Regions from separate parts of the Pseudoalteromonas sp. McH1-42 genome, predicted to be linked through region 2. Evidence: riboswitches for the same ligand, from Rfam matches in the RefSeq annotation. Region 2 holds a riboswitch; the other holds the start of a gene.

Region 1 (4,419 bases), on a different contig from region 2:
ACGGCAAAAGGTTATGGCATAGATAAAGTGGCGGAACTGATTGAGTCGCACGGTATCAGCAACTATATGGTTGAAATTGGTGGTGAGCTGAGATTGTCGGGCACTAAACCTGATGATGAGCCCTGGCGTATTGCCATTGAAAAACCGGATGCACCGGTTGGGCAACGACAAATCCATAAAGTGATTGAGCCAGGTAAGAACAGTGTTGCAACTTCAGGCGACTATCGTATTTTCTATGAAATGGATGGCGAGACCTTCACCCATCTGATTGACCCGGGCACGGGTAAGCCTGTTAAACACGACCTGGTGTCTGTAACTGTATTGCACCCATCTGCGATGACCGCCGATGGCCTCGCTACGGCCCTAACTGTGATGGGGACTGAACGGGCGAGAGCATACGCGGAGTTACATAACCTGCCAGTCTATTTGATCAGCAAAAGTGATGAAGGCCTGGAGGTTTACCCCAGCAGTGCGTTCATACCTTATTTATAATGAGATCTGCATCGCGAACGTTTTAACTTAGGTGCGTTTAGTTATATAATGAGCACAATTAACCGTCACCAGTCCGCGATAGCGGATGGATATGCAAAAGAGGCCTGAAATGTCACTATTTTTACTTACCTTTGGGTTGTTGTTATTGATCGCCGTTGCGATGGCAGTCGGGGTCATAGTACAAAAGAAATCAATGGCCAGCAGTTGTGGCGGTCTGGGCTCTATGGGTATCGACAAGATCTGTGATTGTGATGACCCGTGCGACAAACGTAAGAAGCGTCTCGCAAAAGAGCAAATGTGGAAAGAAAATCAAATTCTCTAATCCACTGACATCATCGAAAACGCAAGCCCTGGCTTGCGTTTTTACGTTTCGGACCCCGAATAACAGTGCCCTAGCTTAATGCAACGAACCCTGTATTTTATTCGCCACGGCGAACCCCGGGAAACCGGCCGTTTGCTCGGAAGTACTGATATGTCTGCAAGCGCGTCGGGCAATGAACAAGTGCATGCCCAACTCGAGGCGTGTGATGGGATTGCACAGGTGATTGCCTCTCCATTGCAGCGATGCCAGGCGGTCGCTCGTACGTTTTGTGAAACCACCGGTTTGCCACTGCAGATAGAGCCTCGACTCAGTGAAATGCAATTTGGTGACTGGGATGGTGAACGCTACGACGTGCTCTGGCAGTCAGCACGCGCACCTGGCATCGGCGACTTTTGGCAAAGCCCCTGGCAGCACACCCCGCCAAATGGGGAGTCCATGTCGGCATTCCATCTACGTTTATATGATTGGTGGCAGCAGTTCACCGCAAGCCCCTCATGTGAGCCTGTGGCGATTGTCACTCATGCGGGCGTTATTAAGCAATTACTGGCCATCTGGCTGGGCTTACCTGTTGAGTTTGATGGTCACTTGTCTCGTGCAGAGATCGGATACGCCAAAATGGTTAAAGTCTCGGTCTTCTTTGATGAGACCGGTCAAGCCTGGCCGAAAGTTGTGTTTTAGACGTCTGGACTTCATAATAAGGCCTAAATTTAGCATCGTATTGTATTGGCAGTCATTGGGAATGAGGTGTAAATCCTCAGCTGTCCCCGCAACTGTAATAGACTGAGAGTCTGAAGCCAGATACCAAGGCCAATACCTACACTTAAGCGGGCGCACTTAAGTCAGTTCAGAACGTCAGTCGTGACAACGCGAATGGCTGGCTCTGCGCTGCTGCCTGCATTTGAGGCGGTATGACTTCACCACAAATCTCCGTGCATAACCTGAATCTGACATTGGGTGACAAACCTATTCTGACAGCACTTAATTTTGCCATTCAACGTGGCCAGTTTATTGGTCTGATTGGGCCGAATGGGGCAGGAAAGTCCAGTTTATTACGTTGCCTTTATCGCTACTGGCATCCCAGCGAGGGGGAGATACGCTATGCCGGCAAACCTTTATCCGATTATCCTCGCCGTGCCTATGCGCGCCAGGTGGCGGTGGTATTGCAGGAGATCCCCAGCCAGTTCAACCTGGCGCTGTTCGAGGTAGTTGCCATGGGCGTGACGCCGCATAAAACGCTGTTTTCAGCTGTTAATACAAGGGATAAGCAACTGATCCTGGAAGCCCTTGAGCGGGTCGGCCTGAGCCACAAAGCACAACAGCAATTTGATGCTCTGTCGGGCGGCGAAAAGCAACGGGCGATGATCGCCAGAGCCATGGTACAGCAGCCTGAACTGCTGATCATGGATGAGCCCACCAGTCATCTGGATGTGAAGTATCAGATCCAGATCATGGAGCTGGCTAAGGCCATGGGGGTGACCGTGATTGCTTCATTTCATGATCTCAATCTTGCAGCGGCACTCAGCGATGAGTTGCTGGTACTGGAGCAAGGTCACTTGCTTGCTCAGGGAACCCCGTTAGAGGTGATAACGCCGGGCTTACTGAGTGATGTTTTTGGCGTCTGTGCTGACGTTGAGACAGTCCCCGGGCCAGATCGCAATGCGTCGGGTGTGCCACACATTCGTTATCACTATGGGTATCAACAATGAAGGCCTTGCTTATACCCGGGTTGCTCTGTGCCTGTTTGGCCAGCATGCTCACTGCACTGTCTGTCGGGGCGGTGTCACTTAGCTGGAGTGAGGTCTGGCAGGCTTTAAGCAGTTATGACAACAGTGTGCTGAATCAAAAGATTGTGGTTGAACTGCGATTACCACGTACCTTGCTGGCTTTTTTTGCGGGGGCCGGGCTGGCCATTGCCGGGCTTATTTTGCAAACCGTGACCCGCAACCCGCTCGCCGATCCGTATTTATTTGGCATTTCCTCCGGGGCGTCATTTGGTGTGGTGTTGTTGGTTGCATTATTTGGTGTACAAAGCGCACTGGCCTTATCCGGTGCGGCGTTTGCTGGCAGCGCAGTGGCCATGAGCCTGTTGTTGCTCATTGCGTTTCACAAAGGCACAGCACTGGTCGAGAACATGTTGTTGTCAGGTGTCGCGCTGACCTTTTTATTTTCTGCCTTTACCAGCTTACTGCTCTATTGGAGCGACCCGCAGGCCATAAGTGCCATTATATTCTGGAGTCTGGGCAGTTTCAGCCGTGCAGACTGGCAATGGCTGTGGTTACCCGCTCTGGTCGTGTCGATAGGCTGTACAGTGATGTTACTGATGCGCCGAAGCCTGAATGCGTTGTTAGTTGGTGATGAGAGCGCAGTAACCTTAGGTGTGAATGTACACAAGCTACGACTGGGCATGTTGCTCCTGGCATCTATGCTGACCGCCGTGATTGTCGCTGCCTGCGGTGGAGTTGGGTTTGTTGGCTTGATGATCCCCCATATTGTGCGCTTTTTTATTTCGCAGGTTCGTACACTGGGTATGTTGGCAACCGCTTTATCAGGTGGGCTCATGATGCTGTGGGTTGATGTGCTGGCCCGTACCCTGATAGACAATCAGGAGCTTCCGATTGGGGTGATCACCTCCGCCATCGGCAGTGTGTTTTTCTTATCGCTGCTAATCGCCAAAAAGCGCGCTGCCAGCATCTGACCTAACAGGAGACTTTATGATCCCACCACTCAATCGCCAGCATGACGCTTATATTCAGCACACCATAGATATGAAGACCAAACCTCAGGGCGCGCTGGGTAAGCTTGAGACATTGGCACATCAGCTAGTGAGCATTTTGAGTCAGGGCATGAGTCGCGCCCAACTTGAAGCCGAAAAACCCGCCATCGTGCGGCCGCAGATGTTGATATTTGCCGGCGATCATGGCATTGCTGCCGAAGGTGTTTCCATTGCACCCAGCGAGGTGACCGGTCAGATGGTAGCCAATTTTGCCACGGGTGGCGCAGCCATTAATGTCTTGTGTACTCAGCTTGGCTGGCAACTGAGTGTGATTGACTGTGGTATTTTGATACCGCCAGCTCCGGAGTTGGGTGTTGTATCACAGCGCCTTGGCCAGATTACCCGGCCATTACATATTGAGCCCGCTCTGAGCAAAGCACAGCTTGATCAAGGCTTATTGTACGGTCAGGAAGCTGTACAGGCGGCACTGGACTCGGGGTCAAACGCATTTGCGCTGGGCGAAATGGGGATCGGCAACACCACGGCCGCTGCGGCCATTTTCTCGGCTCTGAGTGGGTTGACTGGCGCTGAAACGGTTGGGCGTGGCACCGGCGTTAGTGCAGAAGTGGTGGAGAAAAAACAACAACTGATTGATCAGGCTCTGCTGTTACATGGTGACGCCCTTCATGATCCACGAGAGGTGTTGCGTCGCCTGGGCGGGTTTGAGATCTGTCAAATGGTTGGTGCTATGCTGGAAATTGCCCGTGCACAAAAGGTCATTCTGGTTGACGGCTTTATTGCAACAGCCGCGGCTATGCTGGCGTGTCGCATTGAACCTGCCAGTCAGGATTATATGGTGTTTGCCCATTGCTCAGGTGAGCAGGGACACCGG
Region 2 (4,419 bases):
GTGATCGGGGTGGTGGTGTTTGCCGGGGTCAGTGTTGCAACCATTTTAACACTGTTTGTGATCCCTTGTGCATACAGCATGCTCGCACGCCGCACTCAGTCACCACAGGCCACCAGCGACAAGTTGCTTGAACAACATGATGCCCACCCTCATACACAACAGGAACGGGAGATTTAATGATGAATCAGTGTATTGCCACCTTTGGTGGAGGTTGTTTTTGGTGTATCGATGCCGCCTTTCGCAGAGTCAAAGGCGTCACGCACGTGGCCTCAGGTTATGCTGGCGGCCACACGGACGACCCCAGCTACGAGCAGATCTGCACCGGTCAAAGCGGTCATGCCGAAGTGGTACAGATCAGCTTTGATCCTCAGCAGATCGATTTCTCAGCTTTATTAGCCATGTTCTTTGCGCTCCATGATCCAACCCAACTGAATCGTCAGGGCAATGACATTGGCACTCAGTATCGCAGCGTGGTGTTTTATCACTCAGAAGAGCAACGGGCGTTAACTCAGCACCATATCGAACAGTTAACCCCCACCCTGAATGCACCGATAGTGACCGAAGTGACGGCCCATACGCATTTTTACCCGGCTGAACAGTATCATCAGGACTACTACACCAATAACCCTAACCAGGGTTACTGTAGTGTGATGATAGCGCCCAAACTAGCCGCATTCGCGGAGAAGTTTGCTGAGCATCTCAACTCATGAGTTCAGCGCTTCAGATCAAAAAAGGAGGCTAAGCCTCCTTTTTTATGCCCCCTATATATTAGAAGGTGATCCGGGTACCCACATAGATCTGTCTGCCCGGCGGTTCATAAGGTAACAAGGTACCGTCGGCCGTTTTGCTGGCAACAGAGGTGAAGTATTCCTTATCAGTCAGGTTTTCCAGTCTCATTGTCAATGCAACGGGTTCAAGCAACTGGTAATTGGCACTGAGATTAAAGACAGTGTAAGACGGCAGATCGGTATCAAAGTAGCTGATCGACGGACGTTTATCACGGTATTGCATCGCCAGTCTCACATCCAGTTTATCCCACTGCTTAGACAGAACATAGTTAAATGCTTTGCCCGGGCGACGAGGCAAGTCTTCACGCTTTTCTTTGTCTCTGGCATCCAGCAAAGTCAGATTGGCTGCATGCTCCAGGCCCAGCGCCGAAAACTGTGCACTTAACTCAATCCCTTTCATGTGCGCACGGCCCACATTAGCAGGAATATACTTGTTTGTTTGCGCGTCAAACTCATTGCTGATCAGGTTATCAATGCGGTTATCGAAGATGGCCACATCATAGCGCACCGAGGCCGTATCCACCGTCACCCCTAACTCATTGTAGGTACCTTCTTCCGGCTTAATGTCGATATTAGGCAGATACCAGGGGCTGTCTTTGACAAACGCATTGGTCAGACTGGGGGCACGAAATGCGGTGCCATGATTGACCCTAAAGGTAACGATGTCGGATGCTCTGAAGCCAACATCAGCCGTATACGTGTTCGCACGTCCGTGATGTTCATAGTCATCACTGCGCACGACAGCATTCAGCAACCAGCGCTTGTCATCGTAAAAAGCAGCAGCAAACACAGCGGTATTATCACGCTCAGCAATCGAGAATTGTGCGCTGGAAGAAGACAGGTCCTCATTGAGGCGACTCACACCGCCCATTAGCTGAACAGCTGGTGTCAGTTTGTAGCGAGCGCGATACTCAATTTCATCCCGCTTGGTGCTGTAAACGTCATTGGGTGGGGGGGGGGTGCCATCTGGTACAACCGACAGGAACTGGGTATTTTCTTCCTGGGCCAGACTGATAGAGGCTTCCTGGATCAAGACATCCGATTGCTTCTGCCACGCCAGCTTAGTGGTGTAATTATCAAACTTGTACGCGTCATTGCCAAATGATGAGTCGTAATCCGCTTCTCCCTCACTGTGTTGTGCATAGAGCGCAAGTTGGCCGTACTGCGCCAGGTCGTAGCCCAGTTTAATGCCCATATTGGTGTTGTCATAGGCATCACTGTCATGCTCTTTAGTTCGCGGTGCTGCGGGATCTTTGGCTGTCACGTCATAACCATCTGTGCTCTCATAACCAAAGTGATAATTCACTGTCAGCTTATCTGCCTCAAATTGGCCAGCCAACTGAGCACCGCCATAGTTGCGACTGCCCGAAGTCAGTGCCAGTTGATGACCTTTCTGTTCACGGGTAATGATGTTAATCACCCCGGCAACCGCGTCAGAGCCATAAATGGCCGCGCGTGCGCCCTTAAGTACTTCAATGCGCTCAATGCTGTTTACCGGAATATTCGTAAAAGACACGTCGCCCGAATTGGCATCACTGATCCGTACACCGTCCACCAACACTAAGGTATATTTAGTCGCGGCACCACGTACAAAGACGCTGGCCTTCTGGCCATAACCGCCACTGCGCACCACATCAATACCAGCTAAATTGTTAAGCAAAGTAGGTACATCACGCACATTAGCACGCTCAATTTCAGCACGCTCAACAACCGCTACAGAGGTCAATGTGTCCACACTGGCTTGTTCAAATTTGTTCGCTGTAATCGTGATATGTTCAATGTCTTGCGCAGACAACACTGAGAAAGGCAGCACAGCCAGCATGGCTGTGGTTAAAGTAGATTTTTTAAACATGGGTTCCCCTGATCCACGCCCACCGCGTGAATTACAACTATTGAGTATGCTTCAGGGCCGGTTTCCGGACTTACTTACCACAACCTCTTAGTTGCGATAAGCTCACCGTTGCGGGGGCAGCGCCGGACTAATGCCTGTTCCTGTGGCATGCACCAGCTTCCCGATTATTCAGATCTTTAAGAGGCTCCAGGCTCCTGATCTGACACCCTGAAAAATTGGCGCTATTGTCGAAGATCTGGGAATAAAAAGCAACGGACGTCTAGCATGCTAAAAAATATTTATTGATCTTTAGCATGCCAAACACAAGAAAGGTTCAACTTACGTGATTAATCCCGAAAGTTTTTAAACTGGAAAGGCTGACCAAGCTCTGCGCCGCGGATCAATTGCATGGTTTCTTGCAAATCATCACGCTTTTTACCAGTCACGCGCACTGTTTCGCCCTGAATTGAAGCTTGCACTTTGATCTTCGAGTCTTTGATGGCCTTAACCACTTTCTTTGCCATATCTTTGTCGATACCTTGCTTCAGCATCACTTTACGTGACACGTACTTACCCGACTTTTCGACATTTTTAAGCTCAAAACTAGCCACGTCCAAGCCACGCTTTGCCGCTTTCCCTACCAACATATCGAATAATTGCATCACTTGTTGTTCTGACTCACTTTTCAGCGTGATCACTTCATCGTTCAGCTCAAATGAGGCTTCTACACCACGAAAATCAAAACGCGTGCTCAGTTCACGATCGGCGTTATCAACAGTGTTTCTCGCCTCAGTCATATCAATTTCAGACACAATGTCAAAAGAAGGCATATCTAGCTCCTGGATAATGTTTTTCCGGATTATAGCAACCCAAAGGCCACGGCGCGACCACCCTCTGAACACGCGTTTTATAATTCGGAACGGAATTGCGTAGCTTCATCCCATTTTCAGATTTCAATGATATACTGGATTTTTCACCCCTAATGATTTGGAAGTATTTGTGGCGCGTCGACTTTATCAATGCCTGTTATTACTCTCTTTAGCCGTTTGCACTTTTTTGTTTGCCAAAGAGATCCAGACCAATCAAATTGTTAGATTTGAACACGCCGACAAAGTCGCCCACTTTGGGGTATTTTTCATACTGGCGTTTTTCTCTCACCATGCATTTCGCTTTAAGATCTGGTTTCATCTGGTACTGCTAACGCTTTACGGTGCTGGCATTGAGTGGATGCAGGACTCACTCCCCTATCGTCAAGCTTCCTGGGGAGACTTTATGGCCGATCTTGCGGGCGCCATCAGCTACTTTGCCGTCTATTGGATCTACTGCCGCAAAACAGGCAAATCATATGTCTGAGTTGTTTATAGTCGGCAAAGGAGCGATAGGCTTGTTACTTGCCGAAAAACTGGCAAACACCCATCAGGTTACCCTGATCACCCGAACACCTACTGAGGCGGTATTTTTCCAAACGCATCTACAGCGCAAACAGCTGGCCGTAAAGTGCGTGACCTGGCAAGCCCTGGCGCAACAACAACAGCCTGTTTCACTATGTATTATCCCGGTTAAATCCTATCAGCTTACTGACGCCTTTATGTCGCTAAAGCCTCATCTTACTCAGGATGCCAATGTCATTTTGAGCCACAACGGGATCCAGGCGTTGGCGCCCATCACCGATGCACTTAACGAGCAGCAAGGATTGTTTTTTCTTTCTACCAGTATGGGTGGGTGGAAGCCTGACAGCACAACCGTTGAATATACCGGCCCCGGCAAAAGCCTGTTTGGTCCCTGTAACCCAGTCGCACA

The links. Region 2 has a riboswitch for cobalamin ahead of MHN31_RS10140 (TonB-dependent receptor). Riboswitches for the same ligand answer to the same signal wherever they lie in the genome.
Region 1: linked by a shared signal. The riboswitch ahead of MHN31_RS09600 (ABC transporter ATP-binding protein) and the one ahead of MHN31_RS10140 (TonB-dependent receptor) in region 2 are both predicted to bind cobalamin.

What each region holds. Positions count from the first base shown of each region.
Region 1 covers NZ_JAKRFU010000009.1:131,616-136,034, forward strand. Annotated here, with positions in the region: gene MHN31_RS09585 (FAD:protein FMN transferase) at 1-492, shown strand, start outside; gene nqrM ((Na+)-NQR maturation NqrM) at 602-814, shown strand; gene MHN31_RS09595 (histidine phosphatase family protein) at 893-1,492, shown strand; cobalamin riboswitch at 1,522-1,641, shown strand; gene MHN31_RS09600 (ABC transporter ATP-binding protein) at 1,723-2,520, shown strand; gene MHN31_RS09605 (iron ABC transporter permease) at 2,517-3,509, shown strand; gene cobT (nicotinate-nucleotide--dimethylbenzimidazole phosphoribosyltransferase) at 3,526-4,419, shown strand, end outside.
Region 2 covers NZ_JAKRFU010000010.1:72,458-76,876, forward strand. Annotated here, with positions in the region: gene MHN31_RS10130 (efflux RND transporter permease subunit) at 1-177, shown strand, start outside; gene msrA (peptide-methionine (S)-S-oxide reductase MsrA) at 177-710, shown strand; gene MHN31_RS10140 (TonB-dependent receptor) at 769-2,640, opposite strand; cobalamin riboswitch at 2,678-2,865, opposite strand; gene MHN31_RS10145 (YajQ family cyclic di-GMP-binding protein) at 2,967-3,449, opposite strand; gene MHN31_RS10150 (VanZ family protein) at 3,619-3,972, shown strand; gene MHN31_RS10155 (2-dehydropantoate 2-reductase) at 3,965-4,419, shown strand, end outside.